4 regions of the Klebsiella sp. M041 genome follow, and region 2 is predicted to be linked to each of the others. Evidence: predicted binding sites of a transcription regulator. Region 2 holds the regulator's gene; each other region holds the start of a gene.
The links. Region 2 encodes LexA, which represses DNA repair genes until DNA is damaged. Its sites were predicted from a motif close to TNCTGTATGTACATACAGNA; they were not measured.
Positions count from the first base shown of each region.

Region 1: metR (HTH-type transcriptional regulator MetR) is a predicted target of LexA. The motif match lies at 885-904, and genes of this name have one in related genera.
Region 3: dinG (ATP-dependent DNA helicase DinG) is a predicted target of LexA. The motif match lies at 1,274-1,293, and genes of this name have one in related genera.
Region 4: uvrB (excinuclease ABC subunit UvrB) is a predicted target of LexA. The motif match lies at 949-968, and genes of this name have one in related genera.

Region 1 is NZ_JCAXWU010000019.1:60,206-62,407, reverse strand. It holds gene metE (5-methyltetrahydropteroyltriglutamate--homocysteine S-methyltransferase) at 1-705, opposite strand, end outside; gene metR (HTH-type transcriptional regulator MetR) at 936-1,889, shown strand; gene AC6CWS_RS21655 (carboxylate/amino acid/amine transporter) at 1,777-2,202, opposite strand, start outside.
Region 2 is NZ_JCAXWU010000024.1:36,840-39,041, forward strand. It holds gene plsB (glycerol-3-phosphate 1-O-acyltransferase PlsB) at 1-281, opposite strand, end outside; gene AC6CWS_RS23285 (diacylglycerol kinase) at 410-778, shown strand; gene lexA (transcriptional repressor LexA) at 901-1,509, shown strand; gene dinF (MATE family efflux transporter DinF) at 1,579-2,202, shown strand, end outside.
Region 3 is NZ_JCAXWU010000008.1:58,340-60,541, forward strand. It holds gene dinG (ATP-dependent DNA helicase DinG) at 1-1,260, opposite strand, end outside; gene rhlE (ATP-dependent RNA helicase RhlE) at 1,453-2,202, opposite strand, start outside.
Region 4 is NZ_JCAXWU010000008.1:85,705-87,906, reverse strand. It holds gene AC6CWS_RS12280 (ABC transporter ATP-binding protein) at 1-333, opposite strand, end outside; gene AC6CWS_RS12275 (hypothetical protein) at 420-632, opposite strand; gene uvrB (excinuclease ABC subunit UvrB) at 1,043-2,202, shown strand, end outside.

The DNA of each region.
Region 1 (2,202 bases), on a different contig from region 2:
CTGGCCCTGCAGGGCGTCATAAGCCGGTTTAAAGGCCTCCAGCCACGCTGGCGGCAGCTCCAGCACCAGCGCCGGTTCATCAATCTGCACCCACTCAATGCCGCGCTTCGCCAGTTCGGCCAGCACCTGCTGATAAACCGGCAGGATGTCATTCAGCAGGCTCAGACGGTCAAACGGTTCGCCTTTCACTTTGCCCAGCCACAGATAGGTCACCGGCCCCAGCAGCACGGGCTTGATCTTGTGGCCCAGCGCCAGCGCTTCGTCCACTTCATCCAGCAGTTGGGTCCAGGTCAGTTTGAACTGCTGGCCCTTCACGAACTCTGGCACCATGTAGTGATAGTTGGTGTTGAACCACTTGGTCATTTCCGCAGCGGCCGCTGGCTCGCCGGTGGGAGCGCGGCCGCGGCCAATGCGGAACAGGGTATCGATATCGACAGAGCCGTCTTTGTTCTGATGACGAGCCGGCACGTTGCCAAGCAGCAGGCTGGTGGTCAGAACATGGTCGTACCAGGCGAAATCGCCCACCGGCAGCAGGTCAATACCGGCCTGCTTCTGCTGCTCCCAATGACGGGCGCGCAGTTCCCGGCCTACCGCCAGCAGTTCCTCGCGAGTGGCATTGCCCGCCCAGTAGCTTTCTTGCGCTTTTTTCAGCTCGCGGCGCAGGCCAACGCGAGGAAAACCGAGGGTGTGGTTAATAATTGTCATTTTTTGAGCCTCATAATTGCAATCCGAAGATTTCGGATTTAGGGAAGGCGGCAAACTTGCTCATCCCCAGGAGCTTACTGAAGTCAGTGACTGGGGTGAGGAAGTGCAGCCAACGCACCATAAATTCGAAAGATAAAGGATTTAGCCGTCCAGATGTTTACACATCCATAATTGGCAGTTACTGTATATTCCTCAAGCGCAAATTGCTCATGGCGAAGTGAAGGACTTTCATGATCGAAATTAAACATCTGAAAACGCTGCAAGCGTTGCGGAACAGCGGTTCACTGGCGGGCGCAGCGGCTGCCCTGCATCAGACCCAGTCCGCCTTGTCTCACCAGTTCAGCGATCTGGAACAGCGCCTTGGCTTTCGTCTCTTTGTACGTAAGAGCCAGCCGCTGCGTTTTACTCCTCAAGGGGAGATCCTCTTACAGCTGGCCAACCAGGTGCTGCCGCAGATCGCTCGCGCCCTGCAGGACTGTAACGAACCGCAGCAGACCCGGCTGCGGCTGGCTATCGAATGCCACAGCTGTATTCAGTGGCTCACGCCGGCGCTGGAGAATTTCCGCGCCCGCTGGCCGCACGTGGAAGTCGACTTCCATTCCGGCGTCACCTTCGACCCGCAGCCTGCGCTGCAGCAGGGCGAACTGGATCTGGTCATGACCTCAGATATCCTGCCGCGCAGCGGTCTGCACTACTCGCCAATGTTTGATTATGAGGTGCGCCTGGTGCTGGCGCCTGAGCACCCGTTAGCCATGAAGACGCTGATTACGCCGGAGGATCTGGCCACGGAAACGCTGCTGATTTATCCCGTGCAGCGCGGACGCCTCGACATCTGGCGTCATTTCCTGCAGCCGGCCGGCATCAGTCCCCAGCTGAAAAGCGTCGATAACACGCTGTTGCTGATCCAGATGGTGGCTGCCCGGATGGGTATCGCCGCGCTGCCGCACTGGGTGGTGGAAAGTTTTGAACGCCAGGGTCTGGTGGTGACCAAAACCCTGGGCGAGGGATTATGGAGCCGGCTGTACGCGGCCGTTCGCGATGGCGAACAGCGTCAACCGGTCACCGAAGCGTTTATTCGCTCTGCGCGGAACCACGCGTGCGATCATCTGCCGTTTGTCCGGAGTGCGGAGCGACCCAGCGTCGATGGACCCACAGCGAGGCCAGGATCACCAACGCTCCGCTAATAAAGCTCGGCCAGTGCGGCTGCTCCTGCCAGATGGCAAGGTTAACCAACAGCCCGGCGGGGACATGGACGTTATTCATGATCCCCAGCGTGCCGGCATCCACCTGAGTGGCGCCATAGTTCCACATAAAGTAGCCCAGCCCGGAAGCCACGACGCCAAGCCACACCAGCACGCTCCACTGCAGCCTGGTGGTCGGCAGCTTCTGTGGGTTGCCCAGCATAAACCATGCCGCCACCGCCACGATAAAGGCCCCGACATAGAACCAGGCAAAGGCATTGTGCTGCGGCATCGGTCGCACCTCCATCAGGCGCTT
Region 2 (2,202 bases):
TAGGTGAATACGCGCGGCCCGCCGTGGATGAATACGTAGCGCGGCAGCAGGGCGCCGTCGATTTCCAGCGGTTCAAGCGGGTCAGGTAAATCATGCGCTAGACATTGGGCGCGCAGCGTCAGCAGGTCCGCCTTGGAGTTATAGGGCAGGACGTACATGACCGGACGCGAGGTATCGAGTCCTAATTCCTGAGCAGGCTCTGCCGGAATAGACTTGCTTTTTACCAGCACCCGTAATGGTAAATTCAGTAATTTATAGTAAATTCGTTGCCAGCCGGACATAAACGATGTGAAGCCTCTGGTTAATCATGCAAATGCGCGGCAAGAATAACAGAAAGCGGGCAAAATTTCCGTTACCGCGCGGCAAACGCGTACACTCATCGACGTCATTTACATAAAAAGGTTTTGTGATGGCCAATAATACCACCGGGTTAACCCGAATCATTAAGGCGGCAGGTTACTCCTGGAAAGGATTTCGCGCGGCGTGGATCAACGAGGCCGCGTTTCGTCAGGAAGGTGTCGCCGCCATCGTGGCCGTCGCGATAGCCTGCTGGCTGGACGTCGACGCCATCACCCGCGTATTGCTGATTGGCTCGGTCCTGCTAGTGATGATAGTCGAAATTCTCAACAGCGCGATTGAGGCGGTCGTGGACCGTATTGGCTCGGATTATCACGAGCTTTCAGGGCGCGCCAAAGACATGGGGTCGGCGGCGGTCCTGCTGGCGATTATCATCGCGCTGATCACCTGGGGAACGCTGCTGTGGAGCCATTATCACTAACGTTCTTCGCTAACCCTCGCAAAATATAAACAATCTGCCGATTTTTGTGTGCCATGTGGTTCCAAAATCACCGTTAGCTGTATATACTCACAGCATAACTGTATATACACCCAGGGGGCGGAATGAAAGCGTTAACGACCAGGCAGCAAGAGGTGTTTGATCTCATTCGGGATCATATCAGCCAGACGGGCATGCCGCCGACGCGTGCGGAGATTGCTCAGCGCTTGGGGTTCCGTTCCCCAAACGCGGCGGAAGAACACCTGAAAGCGCTGGCGCGTAAAGGCGCAATCGAGATCGTCTCCGGCGCCTCGCGCGGTATCCGCCTGCTGACGGAAGAAGAGCACGGCCTGCCGCTGATCGGCCGCGTCGCCGCCGGTGAGCCGCTGCTGGCGCAGCAGCATATTGAAGGCCACTATCAGGTCGACCCGTCGATGTTCAAGCCCAACGCCGATTTTCTGCTGCGCGTCAGCGGGATGTCGATGAAAGACATCGGTATTCTGGATGGCGATCTGCTGGCGGTCCACAAAACCCAGGATGTGCGTAACGGCCAGGTGGTGGTAGCGCGCATTGACGATGAAGTGACGGTGAAGCGCCTGAAAAAGCAGGGCAACGTCGTCGAACTGTTGCCGGAAAACAGCGAATTTACCCCTATCGTTGTCGATCTGCGTCAGCAGAGTTTTACCATTGAGGGTCTGGCCGTTGGCGTGATCCGTAATGGAGAATGGCTGTAACGCCTGCCCCCGCGCAGCGTCATCTGATGCATGACGCTGCGACGTTTGTCCTCAATCAGGTCTCCGAACATGCTGCTCAACGCTGCCGATAAAGCGCTGTGGCGCCTTGCACTCCCCATGATTTTCTCCAATATCACCGTCCCGCTGCTGGGGCTGGTGGATACCGCGGTGATCGGCCACCTTGACAGCCCGGTATACCTCGGCGGCGTCGCGGTCGGAGCGACGGCCACCAGTTTCCTGTTTATGCTGCTGCTGTTTCTTCGCATGAGCACCACCGGGCTGACCGCTCAGGCCTGGGGGGCCAAAGATCCGCTGCGACTGGCGCGGGCGCTGGTGCAGCCGCTGGCTCTGGCGCTGGGCGCCGGGGTGTTGATTATCCTGTTTCGCCTGCCGCTGATTAACCTCGCCCTGCATATCGTCGGCGGCAGCGGGGCGGTTCTCGAGCAGGCGAGACGATTTCTCGATATCCGCTGGCTCAGCGCTCCCGCGTCGCTGGCCAACCTTGTGCTGCTTGGCTGGCTGTTGGGGGTCCAGTACGCCCGGGCGCCGGTGATTTTGCTGGTGGTCGGTAATCTGTTGAATATTGTGCTCGACCTGTGGCTGGTGATGGGCCTGCGGATGAACGTCCAGGGGGCGGCGCTGGCCACGGTCACTGCGGAGTACGCCACACTCATTATCGGCCTGATGATGACG
Region 3 (2,202 bases), on a different contig from region 2:
CGCCCATTTGGTCACCGGCGCGCCAGAGGACTGCGCCAGCGACGCCAGACGCCACAGCTTGCTTTGGCTTTCAAACATGCCGAGGGCGCGGTTCATCTGCAGCAGCACCCGATGCAGGCGCACCACGTCATGGCTGCCGGTCTTTTCGCTGAGATCGTTAAGGAACAGCTCCGCCAGCCCGCGCAGCGTCTCGGTGAGCTTCGCCAGCCGCTGGCAGATCTCCATCACCTCCTGCGGCAGTTCACCCATCGGGAAGCGATGCTCCGCGTCCTGACCGGCGGGCATATAGAGATTGAGAATATTATTCAACGACGCAATCAGCTCGAACAGCTCTTCGCAATGGCCGGCGAGCCGCTCCGCATTGGCCAGCGGCGGCGTGGTTTTCGGGCGGAACTGCTCCATGCAGGTAGCCACCAGCTTGCAGAACAGATCCAGCTGCAGGCGAAACCAGGGGGCGGTGATCTCGGCGCTCATCTCCAGCGCGTCGCGGGCGACGTCCGGCAGATGATGGCCTTCATCGAGGACCAGCAGCAGGTTTTTCGGCTCCGGCAGCACCGCCTCGCTCTCCATCGCCGCCATCACCAGCGCATGGTTGGCCACCACCACTTCCGCCTCCTGAATTTCCCGCCGCGCCACAAAGAACGGACACTCCCGATAGTAGTGGCAGTTGCGGTTCAGGCAGCTGGCCTTATCGGTGCTCAGCCGGCTCCACAGCCCATCGTCGATGGCTTTGTCGGTATGGTCGCGCAGCCCGTCCCAGCGGTAGCTGTCGAGATCCTGCTTCAGCGTCGCGCACAGCTTCTGCTCGGCCTGGTTGTTCGGGGTGAGATCGTCGTCGAGGAAGGCCAGCAGATCCTGCTGCGTCGGCTCGGTGCTGGCCAGCGCCGTCAGATTGCGCGGGCAGACGTAGCGTCCGCGACCGAAGGCGGCGGTGAAGCGCAGGTCGGGGATAATCTTGCGCAGCAGCGGCAGGTCTTTACTGTAGATTTGATCCTGCAGGGCGACGTTGGCGGTGCTGACCACCAGCGTTTTTTGTTCCTCACGGGCGATGGCAATGCCGGGGATCAGATATGACAGCGTTTTACCCACGCCGGTCGGCGCTTCGATAGCCAGATGCCGGCCCTCATCCCCGGCGAGGGTTTTCGCCACATCAGCGATCATCTGCCGCTGCGGGGGGCGGGGAATAAAGTCCGGGATCTGTTCCTGAAGCGCCTTATACCAGGCGGCGATTTGCGCTTTCAGCGCAGCGGTCAAAGCCATGAGAAAACCTGAATACTGTATAAACAGCCACTATTGTGCCATTTTTGCCCGCCCGGAGGTATTGCTTTCTGCTCAGTGTGGAAGCGTGCTCGACAAATAGTGTAATGGAAAGAAAAAGGCCCGCCGCCGCGTAGCGGACAGACGGGCCTGAGCCGTGCTTAACCGCATTCTCGCGGTCCGGGCATCAGCCTGTTATTCGCCAGCCGGTTTACGCGGGCGACGGCGGCGCGGCGGTTTGCCGTCCTGAGTGCGCGCTTTCGGCGCCTCGCCGTCCTGACGACGCGGGGCGCTGCTCTGGCTGCGCGGCTGTCCGCTGCGCCCCTGGCCCTGGCCGCCGCGTCCCTGACCCTGACCACGACCGCCGCCGCGCTGCTGGCGACCGTTCTGGATAGGCTCGGCTTTAATGGACGGATCCGGCTCATAGCCGGCAATCGCGATGCGCGGGATCTCTTTCTTCAGCAGGCGCTCGATATCGCGCAGCAGCTTGTGCTCATCCACACACACCAGCGACAAGGCTTCGCCGGTGGCCGCGGCGCGACCGGTACGGCCGATACGGTGGACATAATCTTCCGGCACGTTCGGCAGCTCGTAGTTCACCACGTGCGGCAGCTCTTCGATATCCAGACCGCGGGCGGCGATATCGGTCGCCACCAGCACGCGAATGCCGCCGGATTTAAAGTCGGCCAGCGCGCGGGTACGCGCCCCCTGGCTCTTGTTGCCATGGATCGCCGCGCTGCGGATGCCGTCTTTGTTGAGCTGCTCCGCGAGGTGGTTGGCGCCATGCTTGGTGCGGGTAAAGACCAGCACCTGCTGCCAGTTGCCTTCGCCGATAAGCTGCGACAGCAGCTCGCGCTTACGGTTTTTGTCAACAAAATGGACGTGCTGGGTGATCTGCTCGGAGGCCGTGTTGCGACGCGCCACCTCCACTTCCAGCGGGTTGTG
Region 4 (2,202 bases), on a different contig from region 2:
GGGTTTCCCGGCCGCGAGGGCAATATGTAGATTCTCTTCCACGCTGAGCTGGGAGAAGATGCGTTTATCCTGCGGCACATAGCCGATACCGATGGCGCTGCGCGACTGGGCCGACAGGGGGGTGAGATCCTGCGGCGGGGCGCCAATGTCATGCCAGGTCATCCGGCCGCTGGCCACCGGCAGATGCCCGGCAATGCAGTTAACCAGGGTGGTTTTTCCCATGCCCTCGCGTCCCAGTACGCCAATGCACTCCCCCGGGCGTAGTTCAAGATCGACATTCCACAGCGAATGCTGGTTGCCGTAAAAGTGATTTACTGCCTGTAAATTCAACATGGACGTTTTCTCCTTATCCTGGCGTCAGGGCGACAGAAAGATGCTGCAAAACTCTTGCCAGGAAAAAGAACGCTCGGAAAAAAACGCTAAACGCCGATACCATCAGGCACAGCCAGCGCCGGGGCTGCACTTTTCCGGTGCCCGACGCTAAAGGGTGGTGCAAAAAGCAGCAAAAATCGAGCGGCTTTAAGCGGATAGTTATCAAAAATAGTTCGATAAAAATTTTTCGCCGCGCGGTTTAGGCCGCCAGACGATTTGCGCCGGGCGGCGGCGGTCTTGGGCTGCAGACAGTTATCCACTATTCCTGTGGATAACCTTGTGTATTAGAGTTAGAAAACCTGCGGTAAGCTAGAGCGTACGCGGCTTGCGGCTGAATTGGCGCGAAAGGCATCTTTTCTTTAAAATCATTAAATATCAGCTTGTTAGATAAAATCAATGGGTGTAAGAAAAGCGTCATCTTCTGCCATAAAACTTTCACCCGTCCGCTTGACAAATGTTAAAAGGTAAAAATTTCTGGGGATAACCCTGACGGCCGGAGGATTATTCCGCCCGGCGCGCGTTTTATATCCCGGTTGCCGGCAAAAAAGGCCAAATCGTGGCGCTATCATAATCACGTACTGTTTAAATATCCAGTATATTTTGTTGGCAAAAAACGGCCCGAGGGGTAGAATTAAACACCGGCCGCTAAATCTTTTTCAGGTTCTGATTGATGAGTAAATCGTTTGTTCTGCATTCCGCCTTTCGCCCCTCCGGAGACCAACCGGAAGCCATCCGCCGCCTGGAAGAGGGGCTGGAGGATGGGCTCGCGCATCAAACGCTGCTGGGGGTCACCGGCTCCGGTAAAACCTTTACCATCGCCAACGTGATTGCCAATCTGCAGCGGCCGACGATGGTGCTGGCGCCAAACAAAACCCTGGCGGCCCAGCTCTACGGCGAGATGAAAGAATTTTTCCCCGAGAATGCCGTCGAGTATTTCGTCTCCTACTACGATTACTACCAGCCGGAAGCTTACGTCCCCAGCTCAGATACCTTCATTGAGAAGGACGCCTCGGTAAACGAACATATCGAGCAGATGCGCCTGTCGGCCACTAAAGCGCTGCTTGAGCGGCGCGATGTGGTGGTGGTGGCCTCGGTCTCGGCTATCTACGGCCTCGGCGACCCGGACCTGTATCTGAAAATGATGTTGCATCTGACGGTGGGGATGCTGATTGACCAGCGGGCGATCCTGCGCCGCCTGGCCGAGCTGCAGTATACCCGCAACGATCAGGCCTTCCAGCGCGGCACCTTCCGCGTGCGCGGCGAGGTGATCGACGTCTTCCCGGCGGAATCCGACGATATCGCCCTGCGCATTGAGCTGTTTGACGAAGAGGTTGAGCGCCTGTCGCTGTTCGACCCGCTTACCGGCCATGTGGAATCGACGGTGCCGCGCTACACCATTTATCCCAAGACGCACTACGTGACGCCGCGGGAACGCATCGTCCAGGCGATGGAAGAGATTAAGCTGGAGCTGGCGGAGCGGCGCAAGGTGCTGCTGGCCAACAACAAGCTGCTGGAAGAGCAGCGCTTAACCCAGCGCACCCAGTTCGACCTCGAAATGATGAACGAGCTGGGCTACTGCTCGGGCATTGAAAACTACTCGCGCTTCCTCTCCGGGCGCGGGCCCGGCGAGCCGCCGCCCACCCTGTTCGACTACCTGCCGGCAGACGGCCTGCTGGTGATCGACGAATCCCACGTCACGGTGCCGCAGATCGGCGGCATGTACCGCGGCGACCGGGCGCGCAAAGAGACGCTGGTGGAGTACGGCTTCCGCCTGCCGTCGGCGCTGGATAACCGGCCGATGAAGTTTGAAGAATTCGAAGCGCTGGCGCC